DNA from 2 places in the Chryseobacterium sp. AG363 genome. Region 1 is predicted to be linked to the other one. Evidence: riboswitches for the same ligand, from Rfam matches in the RefSeq annotation. Region 1 holds a riboswitch; the other holds the start of a gene.
The links. Region 1 has a riboswitch for thiamine pyrophosphate ahead of DEU39_RS20745 (TonB-dependent receptor). Riboswitches for the same ligand answer to the same signal wherever they lie in the genome.

Region 1 (11,869 bases):
AGATCTTGGAAAAAGAAACCACTGCATCATAGAGGTACTATATGGATGCGGACTTCGTGTTTCTGAACTGATCGATCTGAAGATCTCCAATATCAATTTCAAAGAGCAATATATCAAGGTACACGGAAAAGGAAATAAAACCCGCTTTGTTCCTTTAGCTGATTATACGGCTGATTTGCTTGAAAGTTATATCAAAGAGGTGCGTTCTAAAGGAAAAGTCAATAAGAAATATGAAGATACTCTGTTCTTAAACAGCCGTGGGACTTCTATGTCCAGAGTAATCGTATTTCTTATTATCAAAGAACTTACAGATAAAGCAGGGGTTAACAAAAAAATATCTCCACACACATTCAGACATTCATTTGCAACCCATTTGTTACAGAATGGGGCAGATTTACGTTATATCCAGGAAATGCTGGGACATTCCAGTATTACGACAACGGAGATCTATACGCATCTGAAAACAGAAGAATTAAGGGATGTTATTTTGAGTTATCACCCGAGAAATATTAATATTGCTCAATGAAACTATTGAAATATTGTCCAAGCTGTGGCAAGGAGTCCTTACACTGGGATGGTGAAAAAAAATGGAGCTGTCCGGAATGCGGTTTTACTTTGTATAATAATGTGGCAGGTGCGGTAGCAGTTGTCATCAGATGTGGAGACGAAATTTATCTTACCAGAAGAAACAGAGATCCTAAAAAAGGGAAACTCGATCTTGCAGGAGGATTTGTCGACCCTAAAGAAAGTGCAGAGGAAACCTGTAAAAGAGAACTTTTTGAGGAACTTCAGCTTGATATCGATATTTCGAACCTAAAATACCTTACCAGCCTTCCTAACATTTATCAATACAAGGAAATTGATTATAATACGATCGATCTCTTTTATGAATACAATGTTCCGGAAAAATTTGAGGTAAGTCTTGAACTCTCTGAAATCTCAGAAGCAGTCTGGATTCCTTTACAGGATCTGGATTTTGAAGATATCGCTTTCGATTCTCAGAAGAGATTTTTTGAGAGCTATATAAAGAAATAATTTTTGTAAAATATTCTCCCGCAGATTTTACAGACCGGACAGATATTTGTTTTAAATAATCTGCTTAGTTTGTAAAATCTGCGGGAGTTTTCTATGATAGAAACTAGTAGGTTTTAGTCTTCAGCATTTCTTCAAAATACTGAATCAGCAATGCTCTTTCCGCTTCTGAAAGATTGGCTTCTTTATGATAAACAATATAACCCGGCATCGGCATTGTTTTGTTCTGAATGGTCTGAACGGATTTAGTCAGCATATTTTCCTTCAGATCCTTATTATATGTTCCCCAGACAGAAAAATTAAGATGTTCGCGACCTTCATTCACGTGACTCTTCACAGACCATGAAACGGGAGCAATAAAAGCATATTTCGGATAAACCGTTTCATTGGAATGACAGTCATAGCATGCATTTTTAAGCAGCGTTCTGATCTTTTCCGGTGATTTCCTTGCATCAACAAAGTTTTCCTTCTTATCCACAGGCTGATTGGTTCTATCGATAGGAAAGAACTGAATCAGGGCAAACGCCACCAATGTCCAGAATATTATTTTCTTAGCGATCTTCATCAACTTACTTTACTGGCGTTAAAACAGCATTTTGAGATTTTAATTCTTTTTTAGCTTCCTGTTTCACTTCAGTCGCAGCTGGTGGTGTTTCCACTACAGGAATTGCTACAGCGGGCGTAGCTCCTTTAGGATTATCAAGTGTTCTGGTATCCTTCAGATCCCACTCTTCTCTTGTTTCCCATAGACCTCTAATGATCACTTTTTTATAGAAAACATAGGCATCTTCAGCAAAAACATCATTTGCAAAATCTGCTTCATCCCAATATTTATTCCCGTTATTATCTACCAGAATTCTCACAATATATTCTCCAGGTTTCAGGATATCAAATTTTACTTTGTCTCCTTTTATATATCTCTGATAAGCAATTTTATCTGAAGAATCCAGCAGCTGAATCCAATAATTTGTCGTAGGTGCATTAGAAATGGAGAATTCAACACTTCCAAACTGGTCTATCTTGTCAACATCAAAATCGAAACGCTTAGACTGAGTATTTTTTGCATAGAAAGAGGATACGGTTTCTTTAGGTACGGTAAGCTCATAACTTTTCCCCATTACAAAATCTGACTGAACCTGAATCTGATAAGGATTTGTTTCTGAAATTCTCGCAGTAAATGGTAACGATGTTAAACTGTCTCCTTTCATCTTAAGTGTCCATTTTGAAGGATCTATTTTATCAACGATATAATTGGAAGATATCCTAAAATCTGACTTTGGAGCTAATGATTCACCTCCATTATCACTGTTGAGATCCATGACATTCTTTTTATTGTATCTGTAAAATAAAGACACGCTGTAGGCACTGTCTTTTTTCAGACCTTTATTATGGGTGAATATCAGTTTTTCATTGGCGTCCTGCCCTACATTATCTTTTACCGCATCAAACCAGATTCTTACAGAGTCTGATTTCGGAGTATGGGTTATTTTTACATCTTTCAGTTTCTCATTCAGCGACTGAACTTTTACTTCGTCAGGATTTCCTTCAAAAGTCATCAGAACACCGCCTGAGATTTCTTTCATTTCAACATACTTTACAGCCTTTTTGGAAGGATATACTTTTAAGTTTAACCCTGAAATAGATTTCTCAAAATTGATGGGATCTTTCTGGAAACCTACTTTTTCTTTACCCGGATCATACATAGAATTTCCATTCTCGTCTTCAAAAGCAATAATTTTATATTTCCCAGGAGTCAGATAGTTTAATTCGTAATATCCGTCTTCATCTACCTTCGTGATATAGTAAGGTTTTTTCTTGTAATCCATTGTATCTTTTAGCTGATACAATCCTACGACAAGTTTATTTTCTGCTGTAGTTCCTTCTTTCTTTTTAGTATTGAGAGCATCCTTCACTTCACCGCTGATATAAAGATCGTCCAATTTATCTCCTGTAGAAAAAGCAAAATTGAAATACCTTAGTATATTGGATTCGTTATTATCAACAATTGAGTTTCCAAAATTGAAATTATACGTTGTATTAGCCTGAAGGGTATCTGACCATTGAATCAGAACAAATTTGTTGGCAATATTGGACGGAAGAATCCTCGTTATCCCTTTAATGGGAGGTGAAATAATCAGGTTTTTATTGATATCCTTCAACGTCACATATTCATCAAAATCCAGACGGAGCTGGTGAATATCTCTTTTGACATTAATTCTTGTTGTATCAATGTTTGAACTTAAAAATTTCGGTGCCAGAGTATCTTTAGGCCCTCCAACAGGAGATCCTACTCTTGCACATGAATGTACAAGAAAACAGATAATGAGTAATAAAAGAAACCTTTTCATGAAAATGTTTAGGCAAAAGTAAACATTATTCTCCAAAAACTTCCTGTTCGGAATTCAAAGTATCTTTATTGTCGTGCATCACCGTATGAAGTTTCTCTTTCTGTAAAGGGAAATCTTCAAATAATCCTGATAATGCAAGAGCTGTATATACTTTGTTTGAATATTTATTTCCAATAGCTACAATGGTAACCTTAGATTTTAAAAGATGGGCAAATACCGAGTTGGTGCCATGCCACCATCCGTTGTGATAGGTCAGCTTCTCGCCATTATCGAATATTTTCATTCTGAATCCTAATCCATAATTATTCATTCCTGCTTTTTCATTGCTGTAAGGAGTGAATACCATTTGCATCAGTTCCGGTTTCAGGAAATTTTTCGAAAACATTGCTTTTGAGAAGTTGTATAAATCTCTTGGTGTCGTGTACACATTTTTATCTCCGTAAATCAGATCAAGTCTGTCTAAAGGATACAACTTATTTCCTCCATAATAGAAAGACTGCGAAGCTGTAGGAATATCTTTTTCCTGGAAGATGTACGTGTTATTCATTTTCAGTGGTGTGAAAACCATTTCTTTCATCGCCTGAGGGAAAGGAGTTTTAGTCACTTTCTCAATTAATAAAGCCAATAAAGCAAAATTCGTATTGCAATACATAAATCCTGTATCCGTATCTCTTGCCAGATCAGGTTTATATTTGATGATCATATTCAATACATCTTCGTTGGTAATAAAAGGCTTGGAAAGTTCTGCCGGAGCAGGTTGTATCTTGGTAATAAAATATTCATATTTTGGAAGACCGCTTCTTTGATCCAATAAAGTCTGAACGGTAACATTCGGATAGGGAAATCCTGGAAAAAACTGCGTAAGGTGATCCGTTAATTTTATTTTTCCGGCCTCTATAAGCTTCATCATGGCCATTGCCGTTAAAGTCTTTGAAACTGAAGCAACGTGCAAAGGTGTATTTTTATCTATTGGCATTTGGTTTCCTTCTCTTCCGAAACCTCTGTAATTTTCATACAGGATTTCATCACCTTTGGCAACAAGAATTCCACCACTAAGGTCTCCTCCTTCCCATATTTTTTTGTAATACTGATCTATATAACTTACGGTAGTTTGTCTGTTCAAAAGCTGTCCGTCACCCTTTGTAAAAATATCACTCAGATCTACATTTCCATAGTTGGGCAGATTGGTTGTATTTTCAGCCGAAACTTCTTTGGCTTCAGACTTTTTTTTACAGGAAAATATTGATAATAGAACAGTTAAAATAAGTACAAAATTACGCGTCGTCATGTGATTCAAAAATGAGCGGCAATTTAATAAAACTCAAAATAAATAATAAATATGAGGTGGATATTATGAATTATTTAACATAAGTGAAGTAGAAAAGTAAAATGTTAAAGGGTAAAATCATCATAAAAGGCGGATTTACTTTTTGTATATCCGCCTTTTATATTTTATTTTTTTAAATATCTTAACAATGTGAAGCCACAATTTTATCTACAATAAACTGAGCCAGTTTTTCTTTACTTTGATGGGTCCATCCGGCAATATGGGGTGTGACAATAGCTTTCTCTGATTCAAGAAGATATTTCAGATCTTCATTTTCTGATTCAATGTTCTCAAAAGAAGACTTTTCATATTCCAAAACATCCAGACAAGCACCTTTCACTTTTCCTGATTTCAATGCTTGTACTAAACTTTTAGTTTCAACATTCTTTCCTCTTGCAGTATTCACAAAATAAAACTCCTTTTTCATTTCTGCAATGAATGTTTCATCTATAAGATAATGGGTTTCCGCAGTTAAAGGAATGTGTAAGCTCACAATCTCTGCAGACTGCTTCAATTCATCCAATGAAACCTGTACTGCATATTCATCAGAAAGATCAGGAAGAATATCATGGAAAATCACCTTACATCCGAATCCTGAAAGTCTTTTCGCAGTAGCTTTTCCCATATTACCATATCCAATTAATCCTACTGTTTTCCCCAACAGCTCATCTCCTCTGTTTTCTTCACGTTTCCAGATCCCGTTTTTCACTTCCTGAGAAGCAATAAAAAGTCTGTTCATGATCACCAGAAGCATTCCCACTACATGCTCAGCCACAGAATCTCTGTTTCCTTCAGGAGAATTGATCAATTGAATTCCCAGTTTTTCTGCAACAGGAATATCAATATTTTCCATTCCGGCTCCTACTCTGGCAATGAACTTCAGGTTCTTCCCTTTTTCCAGAAAGTTTTTGTCTAGTGGAATACGGCTTCTGATAATAATTCCGTCATATTTCTCAATTTTATCACAAACCTCATCATAAGACGATGTAAAATCCTCTTCTAAAATAAAATTCTGAGCCAAAAGCTGTTCAGTGATGAGAGGATGGTTTTTATCTAAAAGAAGTATTTTCATAGTTTAAACACAAATGACACTAATTTATTTCACAAATAGCACAAATTATAAAGTACCGTTAATTACTCTCTTAACACCATTTTTAAACTGAAGTGTATTGAAGTTGATCAACATCCCAAGTTTACAATTACTGAGGCGAAGGTAGGTAAGTATTTGCGCTAAATGAATATCCTGTAATGATTCTATAGATTTTATTTCCAGCACAAATTTTTCCTCAATCAAAAAGTCAAGTCTATAACCAACATCCATTTTAACTTCATCATAAATTAATGGCATCGGTTTTTGTCTTTCTACAAGAATATCATGTTTACTTAATTCATAAAACAGGCATTCTTCATAAGCACTTTCCAAAAGTCCAGGTCCTAAAGACTTATGAACTGTATACCCTGCTTCGTAGACTATTTTTGATATATCATTTTCTGAAATATCCATTTTGCTTATTTTTTTCATCTGACTGAGCACAAACCATTTGTGAAAATTTGTGCCAGTCATTTGTGTTTTTTGTGTTTTATTTCTTGTCTTTCTTAGACTCCTGCGGTTCCTGGAATAGTTTTTTAAGCTCTACAGACTCCAAAGGCTTCATTCTTCCGGAAAGGATCAATGAAAGTTCTTTTCTACGGAATGCTGCGGCAAATCTTTCTTTTTCTTCCTCTGTTTCAGGAATCATTTCCGGAATAGGAATTGGACGGTTGAATTCATCTACTGCAACGAAAGTATAAATCCCGGCATTCGTATGAACTTTTTTCTGATTGATAGGATCATCCAACCATACATCTACATACACTTCCATGGAAGTGGAAAATGCTCTGGAAACTTTAGATTCAAGCACCACAACTCCTCCTTCCGGAATCGGATGGTTGAAAGATACGTGGTTTACAGAAGCTGTAACTACTCTTCTTTCGCAGTGTCTTGCTGCAGAAATAGACGCACAACGGTCCATTTTTGCTAAAAGTTCACCACCGAAAAGGTTTCTTAGAGAATTGGTTTCGTTCGGAAGAACGATATTGGTCATAATAGTCAGAGATTCTGACGCTTTTTTTATTTTTGCCATCTAGTCTTAGTGTTGTTTGAGACAGCCGGGGCAGATTGTTTTACTTTTCCGGCGGGTTTTACTAATGAATCTTTTTTCAAAGAATCTGAAACGGATGTTTCCGGGGTATGTACCATTACTTTCACCGTATCTTTTACAATTCTATGGGTGGAAGTCTGTACAGAAACATTATTGAAAGATTTTTTTCCAAAAAGAAGTTCCTGTTGGCTAAACGCCAGGTATAAAATCCCAAGAACCGGAATAACCAGAAGGAAAATCCAAAGAATTGTTTTTTTGAATTTAAAATCCTTTTCGCGATTCACTGTGGTATTCACTTTTTCCCCGTTATTGATATCTGAGAATCTGATTTCTTCCAATCCGTAAAAGTCCGGACGTCCGGATTCTATTCTTTTTCCCTTGAAATGAGTGTGTCCTTCTTCAATGAAGACTGTTCCAAGGTTTTGAATTTCAAGAACCTGTTCGGCCTGAAGTTTTTTCTTCCAAAAATCAGTCTGAATTTTAAGATCACTTTTTGAAGCTTCCAGAGACATTTGTTTTTGTTCTGCAATAAAAGCAGCAAGATCTTCAGTCTGTACTTCGTAATCTATTGTAAACTCAATCTGACTGGCCGGAGGCAGAATGCTTCCGTTTTCAGAATTAATAATTGCCTTAGAATTTTTCAGTGAAAACACCCCAAAGCCTGGAACTGTGGCAGTTCCAAATTGTTTTAAGTATTCTAAAATATATGCTGAAATATTCATTTGGCAGCAAATTTATAACTTTTTCGGGACTTTTTGTAATATTTAATGGATATAAAAAAGACTGCCGAAACAGTCTTTTACTTATTCTGTAGTAAAACAGATATACTGTTATTCAAACTGCTTTTTTTAAGCTTAAAAAGGTCAAAACTGTTAAAAAGCAAAAAGGCCGATTTGTCAATTACTGAATTTTCCAGCTCACTCCAAACATAAAATTCGTTCCTGCCTGAGAAAAATAATAAGGCTGCCCATCATAAACAGATCCGTTATTCACATATTTCTTATTGAACAGGTTATTCACCAATAACTTCAATGCAATTTCATTATTGGCAATTTTAAACTGGTACTGAGCATTGAAATCTGTAAGGAAATAATCTTTAAGCTGCAGATTGGCATCTTCGGTATTATCCAGATATTGTTTTCCTACATACTGATTCATTAAAGCAAACTGGAAATTTTTTGTAGGATTGAATTTCAAGCCTAAATTGGCTATAACATTTGGAGAAAATGAAATCTGAGTATTTCCAAGGCTTTTAGGAACATCACCATTCTGAATATTAAAATCCTGATTTCTGTTCTGGCTTAATGTTACGTTACCGGAAACCTCCCATTGTTTGGATAGTTTTGCCAAAGCACCAACCTCAATACCTCTTCTGTAGCTCTTCCCTGAATTTGTTCTGATAAATGCCCCTACGTTATTCAGTTCTCCGTTCAGAACCAATTGGTTCACATAATACATATAATACACATTCGCAGTAAAAGAAACGATTCCGAACTGTTTTTCAAAACCGGCTTCAATATCGTGAAGCTTTTCTGCTTTTACATCATTATTAACCATCAGATCGTCTCTGTTGGGTTCACGATGGGCGTGGGCGTAAGAAAGGAATATTTTACCTCCGTCAATTCTGTAATTTACTCCAGCTTTTGGATTAAAAAACAGCCAGTTTTTACTTAAATCTGCTCCTTCACCATCACCAGCCGTCAGAATCTTTGTGTTGTAATTTATTTTTCTGAGCTGCAAATCACCAAAGAATTCAAAATTATTCAATCTTAATAAAGCTTTTGCAAAACCAGACACCTCATTCTTTACAGAGCGATTTCTGTAATATTCGCTTTCATCAATCTGAGGAAAAAATACTCCTGTTACATTTCCATAGTGTCTTCCGTAATACTGATTGACCACAGCACCAAAGTTCAAATCTAAATTTTCAAACTTTCCGTACAATGTAGAAACCATTCCGTAGAAATCGTTATTCAGCCATTTTTTTCTGATAAAGTCTGAAGCTTTTATCGTTTCTCCTCCTTCTGTTATATTGGGAAGGTTATATCTTGAAAAAGGATCTCCCTGCTTGTAGTTTTCATAATATCCCTTTCCTTTTGTATAGTGGAACGTGGTTTCCAGATTCCAGCGGTCGCTGAATTTCTGTTCCCACAGCAACTGATAATGATTCTGTCTGTAGTTATCCGTTTCATTATCATAGAAACTTACAATATTCTCCCAGTTGGCATCATAAATGGCCCCTGAAATATTGAATTTGGGATCAGTCTCCCAGGTTTTACGATCAATCCCGTTCCATGCCTGATACGTTTTCTCTTTTCCACCAAAAGCCATTAAACGTAATTTCGTATTTCCTTCTTCAAATAAGGCAGTGAAATTATAAGAATGTAAGTTGGATGAAGCTCTGTCGATGTATCCGTCAGAATGAATATGAGTATATCTTCCCATCACAGAAAGTCGGTTTTTCCAGAATTTCCCTGAGCCAATTTCTGCTGAATATTTATAAGTATTAAATGATCCGTAGCTGTCATCCGTTTTAAAATAAAATTTCTCTTCAGGATCCTTAGAAAGTACGTTAATACTTGCTCCGAAGGCAGAAACCCCGTTATTGGAAGTTCCTACTCCTCTCTGAATGACAATCTGTGAGGCAGAACTTGTCAAATCCGGAACGTTGACAAAAAAGGTTCCCTGACTTTCAGAGTCGTTGTATGGAACACCGTTCATCATAACATTGATGGCACTTCCTGAAACACCACGGATTCTGAAACCGGTATATCCTACTCCGTTTCCGGCATCTGACGTCGAAATAATGGAAGTTTGATTTTTCAAAAGAATAGGAAGATCCTGTCCCAGATTCTTACTGTCCAGATCTTTCTGTACATTGATGATTTCCTTTGCTACCGGAAGCCTTTTGGTAAAGTTGACTGCTTCAATTTCCCTCACCTTTAGGGAATCTTTATTCTGAGCCTGTATAAAAGCTACTGAGCCTACACTAAGCCCTAAAAAAAATAATCCTTTCATTCTATAAATCTTTAATATTTAATGAATAAAAGGGGTTGAGCAATAATGTAACAATTTTATTAATTTAACAGTCTAGCAATTGGTATATTGTTATACTGTTTCATTGGTACATTTTCAATTCCCTAAACAGCATTACCTGTTCCAGGTTCATTGGGTATAATCTCAGCCTGTTAAAGCACCCCTTTATTTCAGCCGCAAAATTACAAAAAATATATGAACTGCGATCGGGTTACGAGATGTGGGCTTCTGAATATCAGATTACGTGGTAAATAAATAGTTACAGAATGGAAAAAACACTATGAAAAATAGGAGTTATCAAATGAATCATTCATCATTTATCATTCATCATTTATCATTTATCATTCATCATTCATCATTCATCATTCATCATTCATCATTCATCATTCATCATTCATCATTCATCATTCATCATTCATCATTCATCATTTATAATTATTTAGTAAGTTTTGTTGTTGGCATCGATATAGTAGTAATTCGAGCCGTCTTTTGTCACTTCAAACATCTTACCGAGTTTCCAGCTGAAGTTTCTTTTAATATTGGAATATTCAAACGGAATAATAACTTTATTGTTAACATCAATGATTCCAAATTTATCATTATTGGAAGCAACAATCATTGGATTAGCTACATCATCCCCTTCAAGAATGAACAGATACTGATATTGAGGATAGATCTGATATTGTCTGTAATCTGCGGCATTTACAAATTTTGATTTTTCAATGATTCCGTAAAAACCATTAAGGATATAAGCCTGGAATAACTGTTGTTTATATTCTTCAAATTTACATTTTCCAAAATCGGTATCTTTAAACTGATAGACTCTCTTCCCGGACTTATCTATACGGTAAGAAATCATATTTTTCTCCACCGTAGCATAGTCTTTTGTTCCAAATTTTCTCACTTTTTCATTAGGAGAATTCAGAAGGTTGCAGTCTTCATAAAAAAATACGGCAATATGATATTCCGGCTGGATAATAAATTTCCCGTTCTGATTGACATACCCGAACTGATCTCCTTTTTTCTTAGGAATCAAAACAGGAAGATCTTTGTTGATCACCACCAGGTCAGCATTAGGTTTGCTGGCTGAAGCTGCTTTTTTAGCCGTGGTTTTCGGTCCTTTCTTCGCAGGGATTTTCTTCACAGATCGGGTCTGTGAGAAAACGAAAATCGAAATAAAAACACATAAAACATTCAGGATATTTTTCATATTCTCCATTTGATTACAAAAATACGACCAAAAATAGATATTATAAAATTCATATTTATAAAGAATCTAAATAATTTCATTCTTATAAAATTGTAAAATTTCGTAATTTTGGGAACATTTTGAAATGTTTGATAATTTTAAAAAACTTTTGAAAAAGTGTAGATTATGCTGACTTTATTCGGTTAATGTTGCATCAAAATGCGAGAACTCAAAATGTCATTAATTGTATTTATACACCCCGGTAAAGAAAAAGCAGGCCTACCTTTAATTTTGAAAGACCTTCTATTATGAGTATTTATAAGGATTACATCAAAGAGATTGAAGAAAGAAAAACCCAGGGGCTTCATCCAAAGCCAATTGATGGTGCTGAATTACTAAGCGAAATCATTGCACAAATTAAAGATTCAGGTAATGCTGACCGACCGGACTCTCTTAAATTTTTCATTTATAACACACTACCCGGAACAACAAGTGCAGCGGGAGTAAAAGCAAAATTTTTAAAAGAAATTATTCTGGGTGAATCCGTAGTAGAAGAAATTTCCCCGGCATTTGCCTTTGAATTATTATCTCATATGAAAGGCGGACCTTCTATTGAGGTGCTGCTGGACCTTGCTTTAGGTAATGATGCAGCTATTGCCAAAGAAGCTGCCAACGTTCTTAAAACTCAGGTTTTCCTTTATGAAGCAGATACGAACCGTCTGAAAGAAGCATTCAACAGCGGAAACGAAATTGCAAAAGAAATCCTTGAAAGCTACGCAAAAGCTGAATTCTTCAC
Region 2 (11,869 bases), on a different contig from region 1:
CCCGTGCAAAAATAGTCTTAATACTATTATAATATATGCAGCATGATTTTAAAATCTTCTCAAATTGCCCACGCTGATTCACTGTCAGTGAAATCCCTGGTGCATTTCGTCATAGAACTCGAGAAACTGTTTAAGCGTATCGGAGAGTATCTTCTTTCAGGAGATGAAACCGTTTCAACAGCTGAAAGTGTTACAGCCGGATTTTTACAGTTTTCGTTTTCCCAGATGAAGGATGCCTCCAATTTTTTAAAGGCGGCATGACAGCGTATACTTTAGAATAAAAAGTAAATTTTCTTGGGGTAGATCCTGTGGAAGCTCAACAATATAACTCTGTATCTCCTCATATTGCTGAAACAATGGCGTTGCAGGTAGGTAAACTCTACAAAACCGACTGGTCTATTGGAGTTACAGGATATGCCACTCCGGTGGAAGAATCAGAAGGGAAGCTCTTCGCTTACTTTGCCATTGCCCACAAAGGAAAAGTGGTTCTTTCAGAGAAATTAGATCTGCACTCCAGAACCAAACCTGTTAATGCCCAGCTCTATTACAGTGAATTCATTCTGGGATGCTTTAAGCTGGAACTGGATAAACACCGTGAAAATAAGGAGTAAAAATCATCACAATAATAAGCTGTTAATACAATCAATTATGGAAAAATTACAATTGCAGAATAAATCTGTCCTTATTACAGGAGCAGACAGCGGAATTGGTAAAGCCATCGCTCTTTTATTTGCTAAGGAAGGAGCAGATATTGCCTTCATCCACTATCATGATGCCAAAGATGCCATGAAAACAGTGGAGGAATTAAAAAAAACAGGAAGAAAAGTCCTTTCGTTTGAAGGTGATATTAATGATAGTGAATTTTGTAAATCTGTTGTTAATGAGGTAGTTTCTAAATTCGGAGGAATAGATATACTGATTAATAATGCAGGAACCCAGGTTCCTTGTGAAAGTATAGAAAATCTTAAAGAAGAGGATATCCGCAAAACTTTCGATTCCAACATTATCGGAATGATCCTGCTGACAAAGATTGTATTTCCTTATTTAAAACAAGGGGATTCTATTATCAATACTACTTCAGCTACTGCCTATCTTGGACATGAAGAATTACTGGATTATTCAGCAACCAAAGGCGCTATTGTTTCGTTCACCCGTTCACTGGCATTACAGGCTAAACCTAAAGGAATAAGGGTGAATGCTGTTGCACCCGGACCGGTAGCCACGCCGCTTACGGAAAAAACATTCGGAGAAGAAGATGAAGATCAGAATAAACCGCCGCTAGAACGTAATGCTTCTACCGGAGAAGTGGCAGCAAGTTTTCTATTTCTTGCCACAGTTGCTTCATCACAGATAACGGGACAGGTTCTTCATCCTAATGGAGGTTTAATTGTTAACGGTTAATCTTAACGGATATGAATGGAGTTATTATTCAGTTTTTCCATTGGTATCATCCCGGAAACCTATGGAATGAGTTTGCTGAAAAAGCAGAATATTTAAAAGATTTGGGGTTTACTGCCGTCTGGTTTCCTCCTGCCAATAAATGCAGTCTCAATATGGAAGGGCGTGGCTATGATGTATATGATCTTTATGATTTGGGAGAATTTGATCAGAAAGGCAGTATACCAACCCGGTACGGGACAAAAGCCGAATATTTAATGGCAATAGAGAAAGCGCATGAAGCGGGAATGTCTGTGTATGCGGATATTGTTTTAAACCACAGGATGGGTGGAGATGAAGAAGAAAAGATTATGGTACATCAGCTGAGTGAAGAAAACCGTAATGAAAGAATCTCTGAAAATATGGAGGTTTCAGCCTATACGAAATTTACTTTTCCGGGAAGAAAAGGAGTGTATTCGAACTTTATATGGGATCATCACTGTTTCAGCGGTATTGATTATGTGATCAGAGAAGGAGAGGAGATGAATGGTGTTTTTAAAATCCATAATGAATATGGTGAGGAGTGGACAGATGCCGTAAGTCATCAGTTCGGTAATTATGATTATCTGATGGGAGCTGACATAGAGTACCGTAATCCTTATGTTGTGGAGGAAATGAAAAAATGGATCAGATGGTATATGGAAACAACGAAAGTAGACGGAATCAGATTGGATGCCTTAAAACATATCTCCTCCGACTTTTTGAAAGACTGGATCTCCTATATTAAAACAGAAGTGAATCCTGAATGTTTTGTTTTGGGCGAATTCTGGAAAGACGAGGCAGAAAAAATTGAGTATTTTTCCGATAAAATGTCTGATCTTATCTCTTGTTTTGATACTCCGCTGCATTATAATTTCTTTAAAGCATCACAGGATGGTAAAGATTATGATATGAGCCGGATTTTAAAAGGAAGCTTCCTGGAGAAGAAACCGGTATTCTCAGTTTCTTTTGTTGAAAACCACGATACACAGCAGCTTCAGGCTCTTGAATCTGCGGTGAAAGACTGGTTCAAACCCTTGGCTTATGCTATTATTCTTCTTACCGATGAAGCTTATCCCTGCATATTTTATCCCGATCTTTTTGGTGCAGATTATATCGATATAAAGGATGAGCAGGAAGTGCATATCATCATGCCGAAGGTTGAAGAACTTCCTGGTCTGCTTGAAGCGAGAAAGCTTTTTGCATATGGTGAGCAGATCGATTATTTTGATCATCCCAACTGCGTGGCTTTTGTACGGAAAGGAGATGAAAAGCATGCGGACTGCATTGTAATCATGTCTAATAGCGAAGAAGGTTATAAAGAAATAGAATTGGGAAAAGAACATGCGGATTCGGTTTATACCGATTTTTTAAAGAACCGTCATGAAGAAATTTATACGGATAAAGACGGGAAAGCGGTGTTTACCGTAAATTCGGGTTCGGTAAGTATATGGGTAAAAAAACAAACACCGTAATGATTGGCAAATTTTCAGGCCTTTTATTCTCTGCGAACAGCTATTCTAATTTTAACTTACCATATAAGCTCCTGTAATTTTAGATACCACATCTCAGTATTTTGGACAAAAATGGTCTTATAGTTGCAGATTTACCACCAATCAATCACTAAATTATTATAATATGGAAACTAAAACGGCAACCAAAAAAACACCAGCCAAAAAAGCAACAACAGCAAAAGCAAAAACTCCGGCTAAAAAAAATGCAGCCAAAAGTTTGGAAGATCTTTTTGAAGATGCGCTGAAAGATATTTACTGGGCTGAAAAAGCACTGCTGAAAGCGCTGCCGGCAATGATGAAAAATGCAACCAGTGAAAAGCTTAAACAAGGCATTGATAAGCACATCACGGAAACAGAAGGCCATGTGGAAAGATTGGAAGAATGTTTCAAAGCATTAGGAAAAAAAGCCCAGGCAAAAAAATGTGATGCTATGCAGGGATTGCTGGATGAAGGAAAGAGCATTATGGAAGAGACAGAACCGGGAGCAGTAAGAGATGCGGGCATTATTGCAGCAGCGCAAAAAGTTGAACATTATGAAATTGCTACTTATGGAACACTGGCAGCATTCGCAAAAGTATTGAAGGAAGAAGAGTGTCTTAAAAACTTTTTAAGCACATTGGAAGAAGAAAAAAAATGTGATGAACTGCTTACAAAAGTTGCTGATACCAATCTTAACAGTAAAGCCATGTAAATACAATCTTTAAAAAGGAGACCTGAAAAAATCAGGTCTCCTTTTTATTGAAATCCGGAAAGGTTTAAAATGCAACATTTTTATCTTGGTTGATTTTGTATCAGTTGTAGTATATTTGTGGATATAATTTGTATCAATTTAGTTTTTTAAAATGAACTGTAATTGAATAACAAAACTCTTATACTGTAAAAGAAAACTGTATTCTACCATTTATAAAGTTTAAAAATGACCCAACTTAGCCTGTTCGACTCAGCAGATCTGTACGAATTTCCAAAAGACCTTCTGGAATACAGAGAACATTTCCTGAATCAGGAAGAAGCTGACCGCCTTAAAATTCATCTGCTTGAAACAGCTCCCTGGAAACAACGTACCCAGAAAATGTATGATAAGATGGTTCTCACACCTCGCTTAACCGCCTGGTATGGAGATGAGAAAAATGCCTATCCTTCAGACAATGAACTGGATGCCCATCATTGGACACCGGAACTGTTTTCTTTAAAACAAAGAATAGAAGAAACATTTGGCTATCAATTCAATTCCGTATTGTTGAACCTTTACAGAGATCATAACGATTCTGTTGCCTGGCATCGGGATAAGGAAAGCAGATATGGGAAACGTCCGGTGATTGCGTCAGTAAGTCTGGGGCAAACCAGAAATTTTGATTTCAGGAAAAAAGACCATCATCAGAGTAAATACAGCCTGCCTCTTCCTCACGGATCATTATTGATTATGAAAGGAGACCTTCAGGAAAACTGGGAACATCGTATTGCCAAGTCTCTAACCGCTATGAAGGAGCGTATTAATCTTACATTCCGGTTGGTTAATAAGTTGTAAGGTATTTATTCATAATGTTTTATGATTAGGTTAGAAGTGTTGTAATCGGTTTTTGGCAGATAAATTGTTGCATTTATAAACAAAGTCATTGTTTGACTTCATTAATATCACCACTTAAAATTTATTATTATGAAAAATCTTGTAGTAACAATTTTTGCATTAGCTGCTTTAACGGCCTGCAAAAAAAACGAACCGACAACCACGAGTCAATCTGAGGAAAGTACCACAATGTCTGCCCCTGCAGAATCCGGGATGACGGTAAGCGACTCCACCAAAATGTCAGACACCAAAGATCAGAAAAGTACTCTCAGTGATCAGGACAAAAAGTTTGCAGATGCTGCAGCCATAGGAGGACTGATGGAGGTAATGATGGGAAAACTGGCCGCAACAAACGCTGAAAACTCAGTGGTAAAATCTTTGGGAGCAATGATGGTAACCGATCATTCCAAAGCGAACGACGAGCTTAAGAATTGGGCATCAGGAATTGGGTATACCTTACCCACAAGTCTGGATGCCGAAAAGCAGAAGATGTATGATGACCTGAAAGCTAAGAAAGGTAAAGACTTTGACAAAAAATATACAGATTTAATGGTCAGTGACCACAAGGAAGATGTAGAAGCATTCAAAAAAGAGGTGTCAGAAGGAACAGAAGCCTCATTAAAATCTTTCGCAGCGAAAACCCTTCCGACACTTGAACATCATTTGCAGGAATCGGAAAAAGCTAAAAATGCGGTCAAATAATATTGAGTTTTTATGACCTGCATCATAAGTATGAGCATACAATATTTAATAATTTTGAATTGATTAAATATTATTTTGTTCTTGATTATAGTAAGCTCCTCTTTTTAAGAGGAGTTTTTTGATTATTCTTTCTTTTTATATTCTTCAATTTTCTTGAATTGTCTGTAAGAATCTTTAAGGATACGAAGCTGTTCAGACACAATCTCAGTACTTTTTGGGCTGAGCTCACCTGTGTCCAGGGCATTTTGATAAGCTTCAATAGCTGCTTTTTCGCCAAATACCACATTTTCTAATGTAGATTCTATGAGATTTCCCATGGTAAAAGAATTTTTAATGTCAATCCAAGTTCTGTGAACAGCTCCTGCCATGGACGTTGAGTCCTCCGGAGTGCCTTGCTTTTCTGTGATGAGGTTGATCAGTTCATTTTTCATGATTTTCGACTGCGAAATCATATGTTCGTACTCATCTTTTACATCCGGATACATTTCCCATACTTTTCCCTCAACTTTTTCAAAGCCTTCCTTTCTGTCGTTGGTAATGTGAAGTAAGTCATTAAGTACTGATATTTCTTGATTGTCCATAATATAAATTTTTAGTTATCCATAAAATTATAATTTCCCTCATCGACTCCTTATAATCGTGATCATATCCTGTAAATAAAAAACCAAAGTCCTTTCTTTTTTCAACAAAAAGCTGCACCTTTGCCGAACAATGGGGTGCTACAAAACAGTGGCTGAGATGATACCCAGGAATGTATTTCCACACCTGATCCGGATAATGCCGGTGTAGGGATTGCTTACTGATCATCTCATCATTTGATTTCTAATAATTAATATGATGCAGGACATTTTAAAACAAATTACCTTACCGGAATGGTTCGGAGTCTTATTTTCAGTCATTCAGGTTTTACTGGCCTGTAAAAACAATGTCAACAACTATCTTTTCGGAATTGCGGGGATTCTGCTTACGCTGTATGTGATGCTTACTTCCAAGCTGTACGCTGAATTTACCTTAAATCTTTATTATCTGATCATGAGCATCTATGGATGGTTATATTGGAAATTCGGAAAGCAGAAATCAGAAATGGAAATCTCTGTTACCACCACCACAGAAAAATGGATTACGGGAGGAATTGTTCTGGGAACTTTTATCTTATTCTGGTCTTTTCTGACCCATTTTACAGACTCGGATGTTCCGATCTGGGATTCTCTGGTGAGTGCTTTTGCCTGGGCGGGAATGTGGCTGATGGCGAGACGGAAAATTGAAAACTGGGTGATACTCAATGTCAGTAATATCATTTCTATTCCTTTAATGATTCATAAAGAATTGTATCTCTATGCTGTTTTGACGTCATTCTTATTTTTAGTAGCCATTTCCGGATATATAGAGTGGCAAAAAATTATTAAATCGAAAGCTAATGCTGAGTACTAAAGAGATCAGACGGGAACTTCATGGAGCCCCTGTAATTTCTGATAAAGTAATGCAGCATATTCATGAAGAAAAACTGCTTAAAATATGGGTTCCCAAAAAATATGGAGGACTCGGCTATCGTTTTGAAGAAGGACTTAACACCTTATTTGGCTGTGCAGAAACCGATGGAAGCTTTGGCTGGATGCTGACACTTTGTGCCGGAGCCAATTATTTTTCCAGAAATATCAAGCCTGAAATTGCTCAATTACTGTTTATCCATTCTGAAACCTGCTTTGGTGGCAGCGGAATGGTGGGAGGAACTGCAGAAAAAATAGACAACAGCCACTATCTGATCAACGGTTCATGGAATTTTGCAACAGGTGCACCTCATCTTACCCATTTTACATTGAATGCCAAAATTACAGAAAACGGAAAACCTTTAATGGATGGTCATGGCAATGGAATAATTCGATCATTTATTATTTCGAAAGAACAAGCTGAGGTTATTCCCAACTGGAAATCTGTGGGAATGAAGGCCAGTGGCACCTATTCATTCACTGTTGAAAATGTGCTCGTTAATGAAGACTATAGTTTTGTTTACGATACTTTTTTCACCAATGATATTCTGGACACTATTCCTTTTCGGATTTTTGCAGACTTGACACTGTTGGTCAACTATTTGGGAATGGCTTCTCATTTTATTGAAGAAGCAGAATATATTCGTCCTGAGATCCATTTCAAAAGTTTCGCAGAGTCTGTTGAAAAGCATTTGGAAAAAGTATTGCAAATTGCCGGAGAAGTAGAAAATATACTCGGTGATCACAAAGATATTTCTGAAGGATATCAAAACGAAATCCACCAATATGGAGTAGAGCTGGTTCAAAGATTATCCCATCAGATCCTTACTATTTATACACAGTTGGGAATCCGGGCTACGGATATTAATTCTGAAGTGTATCAGGTGTTCTGTGATTATTTTACAGCTGCGATGCATTCTAATGTCAGACCTTCTGCTGATGATTTGGACTTTTCTTTTTGAGTAGAAAATTCTTTGTTAATAAACTTTTTATCTAATGCTGATCTATTTCAGATCAAAATATTTTAAATACAATTTTGGAGAAAAAGAATAAAAATTTATGGGTATTGAGATTATTTGGTATTTCGTATATATCTGCGATTTCTTTTAATTAAAAAAAATTCAATAACCTTCGGTAATAGAGAAATATTCATTTGTGAATTAGATTTATGTCTACTGTTCATAATCCATAGACCTCCATCATGACCTTCCTTTATATCTTTCCACTTTAATTGATAAGCATCTCTATAGAAAAAGAGTCCATAACTTTGCTCTAACACAATGCAACATTTAAAGGTTATTAAAAGTGGAACTAAAAATCTTGAAAACTATACCATCCCTTTTTACAAAAAAAACCTACAAAAATCAATTTTTGTAGGGTTTATCATATTTTCGTGCATTATATACATTTTATAATTGCACTAAGTGGAGAATACGGGATTCGAACCCGTGACCTTTTGACTGCCAGTCAAACGCGCTAGCCAACTGCGCCAATCCCCCGTTTTTTTGTAAGGCGATACAAAAGTAAGTATTTAAATGATATTTGCAACTATTTTATAATTTTTATTGAATTAAAATTAATGGAAATAGGCTCAATGACCATAAAAATCCATCATTATCCCTAGAATAAATTCCTAATTAACCTATTTTTGTCTGAAATTATAATACAATCATGCAACTCTATACAAAAAGATTAGTTCTTCGGGATATTACGATTGATGACAAACAGGATATTTTCGATTACCGCTCAGATGCCGAAGCCAATAAATTTCAAGGCTAGATTCCTGAAACCCTGGAAGAAGTGGAAAGTTTTATCCAAAGAAACACAACTGAATTCAACCAACCTGAAAGCTGGTATCAGCTGTTGATTACTGATCAAGAAACAAAAGCAGTCATTGGAGATATCGGAATTCATTTTATTGGAGATGAAAATGTACAGGTAGAACTTGGAATTACCTTAAACACCTCATTTCAGGGTAAAGGGTATGCTTCTGAGGCTTTAAAAGGTACCATTGATTTTCTTTTTAATGATTTACAAAAACACAGAATTACAGCTTCCGTAGATCCTGACAACACTGCTTCTCTTCAACTGATGCAACGAATTGGTTTAAGAAAAGAAGGGCATTTTGTGAAAAGTCTGTTCTGGAAAAATAAATGGGTTGATGATATTATTTATGCAGTTCTTCGTGAAGAATGGGTTACAGAATAGATGCCTTTCAGATATCATTGTTTTGCTGTACTACGCAAAATGAATTTCCTTCGGGATCAAGAAGAACTACATAGTCAGCATCATCTTCGTAATTCCAGCCTGGCATCTTTTCAGCCCCAATACTAAGAAGCCGCTCTACTTCCTGCCGCTGATTATCAGATATCAGGTCCATATGATGTCTCTTTGGCTGTTCCGAACTGGTTAATTTTAATGATAACTGCATTCCATCTCCTTCCTTTGGTATCAGAATGGCAAAGTCAACATCAGGCTCATTCTTTATTTTGTAGTGCAAAGCTTCACACCAAAATGCAATTGCTCTGTTCAAATCCGCAACGCCCCAAACGATGGATAATATTTTTAATTTCATTTCAGTGTTGTTTTAAATAATAAAGAATTTAAGATCTTATAACTCTATTCTCAAAAAGAAATAATTACAAAACGGTATATTTTTCGTAAAATGGAGTGAATTTTGTTCTTACAATCGTTAAAGTAACTAAACCATTGCAAATCAAATAGGATACGATCATTGTATGAAACCACTTTTTAACCGTAACTGTAATCCAGTTATCATTTTCGATCAATGAATACATCTCTTTTTTTAAGTGCGTAATCACATGATCCTTTTTCTTTCCGTTTAATGAAAATAAGTCTTTCATAATCTTTGGTAATCTTTAATCATTTTTAGTTTAACAAGTCTTTATGTTGGCTTATTTCATGGGGTTAGTTTTATTATTCCAAATATAGTGAAATAATAAAAAATTACTTTATGACGCCAGTCATAAAAGAATACCAGTTACAAGTCCAGAATAACGGACTTTAGTTTTTAAGGTTGTCTGATTTGTTATATGATACAGCCTATTCTTTGATATTAATATTTGTGGATATTTTTCCACAAGCCTGTACATGTATTTCCACGGCATTCGAAGAATTTTTACATCTCTATTAACATACCTTTACCCCGTAATAATATCAATTATGATATGTAAAACAATAATGAATGGTTAAAATTTATACAAAATTATTTATAGCAGTATTAGCTTTAAGCTCTACTTTTGCTTTTGCCCAGGCAGGAAATGTTGGTATTAATACTGCAAATCCAGGTTCCACTATGGATATTAATGGATCATTAGCAGCAAATTATAATGCTGTTATTACAAATTCTTATAATTTGAACTCATCAGATTTCCATGTTGCTTATAATGGTGTTTCCAATGCTGTTTTTAATCTCCCTTCCGCAGTCAGTGGGGCTGGGAATTATAAAGGGCGTATTTATAGGATTAAAAATAATACAAACTTTAGTATTACAGTAAATTCTGCATCTCCAGAGACTATTAATGGAAATCCCAATGTTCTTGTACCAGCAAATCAAAGTGTAGAATTAATCAATACCGGGCTTACAGGAGCTTCTTCTACATGGGAAATCCTTTCAAAAGGAAGTTCTTCTACAGGAGATTATATTATTGTAAAACCAAACGCTATTCAAACAGTATCTACAGGGTCGGACGTTACATTTGGGTCTGTAATTGCAGCCAATAATATTACTTATAATGCCGGTGTTTTTAATTTGAAAGCCGGGAAAACCTATGTTCTCCGTTGCCAACTGCATGCTACAGAGTTCTCACTAGCTGGAGGTTTCTTTGTCTATGAATGGGTTGATGCTTCAAATAATTCTGTTCTTCCCTCCAGTACCACCGGTGTTGTTGATGCAATAAATAATTATCCTGCCACTTCAATAGGAGGCCAGCCAGAAGCCTATGCTATTTACAGACCTACAGTGGATACCTCTGTAAAAGTACGATTAGGAGGAGCAGGAACTGCTCAGTTGAATCCTCAGATAGGATTTATGACTGTTACAGAGCTTGCTGGAGGGAATGGAAACGGAGGAACAACGATTATTAATAACAATATTACCGCAAGCAATGGTCTTACATTATCAGGTACAGATGTAAAACTGGGAGGAACCCTCTCACAAGCTACAGATATAGCAATGGCGGGAAACAATTTAAGTATTAATGGTACAGGAAAAGTCCTAATGGGGACCAATACAGTGCCCGCGGGTGCATCAAATGCAAAAGTTATTATTGATAATGGGACTACCAACGGTGCTCTTCAAATTAAAGATGGTACTCAGCAGTTGGGGTATGTCCTCACAAGTGATGCCAATGGTTTGGCAACATGGTCATCCACTGTTACTACAGCGTTCGCCAATAATTGGACACCATATACCGGGACATTAATAAATCCTTATACAGGCGGAACTGGAGCTGCAGGATTAAATACGGGAGTTCAGGTAACTATCCCTGCAAAAGGATGGTATTTTTTCCGATGTGGAGTTGCGATCAATTCTGATTGTAATGATTACTTTTTTTATATTAACGGTATTGGAGATGTCTGGAGAAGCTACTGTGGCTCAAACACTGCTGCATTCATGTTTCCAAGAGATCAGAACCGTGTATTATATTTTGCTACACCAGGAACCTACACTGTGTTAGCTGGTAAAACAAATGGAGTAGTTCCGGCCTCATTCAATGCTGGAAACCCTTCTTTTTATCTGGATTTTGTAAAATTCCAAAATTAAATAGCGGCTTTTATGCTAAGGTTCAGCGATTCTAAAAACACAGAAAAAACTACAAGGATTATTTCTTTGTAGTTTTTTTATGGATTAAAATCACTACTTTTTCCCTACAAAGGAAAAAATAGTGATTTGATGGGATTTGTATTGTTTTTTATTCTAAATTTATAAGGTCTTTAAAAGTATTCTACTCTTATTATAAGACAAAAGCAATGTAGAACTACATAATATCCAATCACTTTATTGATGATTGGGCTCTAAAAAGCTCATTTTTATAAGTAATTCTCTACAATAAAATTTTGCGCAATTTTATTGTAAGATTTTAAATATGTATAACAACAGTTAGTTTTCAATTGACTTTTTAGCTTTTACTGCTTTTAAAAGATGTTAGAAGTTTTATAAATCA

Region 2: linked by a shared signal. The riboswitch ahead of pnuC (nicotinamide riboside transporter PnuC) and the one ahead of DEU39_RS20745 (TonB-dependent receptor) in region 1 are both predicted to bind thiamine pyrophosphate.

Annotation. Positions count from the first base shown of each region.
Region 1 covers NZ_RAQF01000006.1:80,350-92,218, forward strand. Annotated here, with positions in the region: gene xerD (site-specific tyrosine recombinase XerD) at 1-526, shown strand, start outside; gene DEU39_RS20705 (NUDIX hydrolase) at 523-1,035, shown strand; gene DEU39_RS20710 (heme-binding domain-containing protein) at 1,139-1,597, opposite strand; gene DEU39_RS20715 (Ig-like domain-containing protein) at 1,602-3,380, opposite strand; gene DEU39_RS20720 (serine hydrolase domain-containing protein) at 3,406-4,668, opposite strand; gene DEU39_RS20725 (2-hydroxyacid dehydrogenase) at 4,850-5,779, opposite strand; gene DEU39_RS20730 (GxxExxY protein) at 5,825-6,211, opposite strand; gene DEU39_RS20735 (acyl-CoA thioesterase) at 6,288-6,830, opposite strand; gene DEU39_RS20740 (hypothetical protein) at 6,818-7,570, opposite strand; gene DEU39_RS20745 (TonB-dependent receptor) at 7,749-9,866, opposite strand; TPP riboswitch at 9,968-10,059, opposite strand; gene DEU39_RS20750 (WG repeat-containing protein) at 10,324-11,094, opposite strand; gene DEU39_RS20755 (bifunctional aconitate hydratase 2/2-methylisocitrate dehydratase) at 11,382-11,869, shown strand, end outside.
Region 2 covers NZ_RAQF01000002.1:800,712-812,580, forward strand. Annotated here, with positions in the region: gene DEU39_RS03545 (low affinity iron permease family protein) at 1-15, shown strand, start outside; gene DEU39_RS24760 (CinA family protein) at 43-261, shown strand; gene DEU39_RS24765 (CinA family protein) at 309-611, shown strand; gene DEU39_RS03555 (SDR family oxidoreductase) at 649-1,401, shown strand; gene DEU39_RS03560 (alpha-amylase) at 1,413-2,891, shown strand; gene DEU39_RS03565 (ferritin-like domain-containing protein) at 3,055-3,621, shown strand; gene DEU39_RS03570 (alpha-ketoglutarate-dependent dioxygenase AlkB family protein) at 3,847-4,455, shown strand; gene DEU39_RS03575 (DUF4142 domain-containing protein) at 4,585-5,196, shown strand; gene DEU39_RS03580 (PA2169 family four-helix-bundle protein) at 5,319-5,777, opposite strand; TPP riboswitch at 5,899-6,005, shown strand; gene pnuC (nicotinamide riboside transporter PnuC) at 6,031-6,627, shown strand; gene DEU39_RS03590 (hypothetical protein) at 6,614-7,645, shown strand; tRNA gene DEU39_RS03600 (tRNA-Ala) at 8,109-8,182, opposite strand; gene DEU39_RS24640 (GNAT family N-acetyltransferase) at 8,355-8,462, shown strand; gene DEU39_RS03605 (GNAT family N-acetyltransferase) at 8,475-8,891, shown strand; gene DEU39_RS03610 (VOC family protein) at 8,899-9,258, opposite strand; gene DEU39_RS03615 (hypothetical protein) at 9,323-9,547, opposite strand; gene DEU39_RS03620 (hypothetical protein) at 9,889-11,469, shown strand.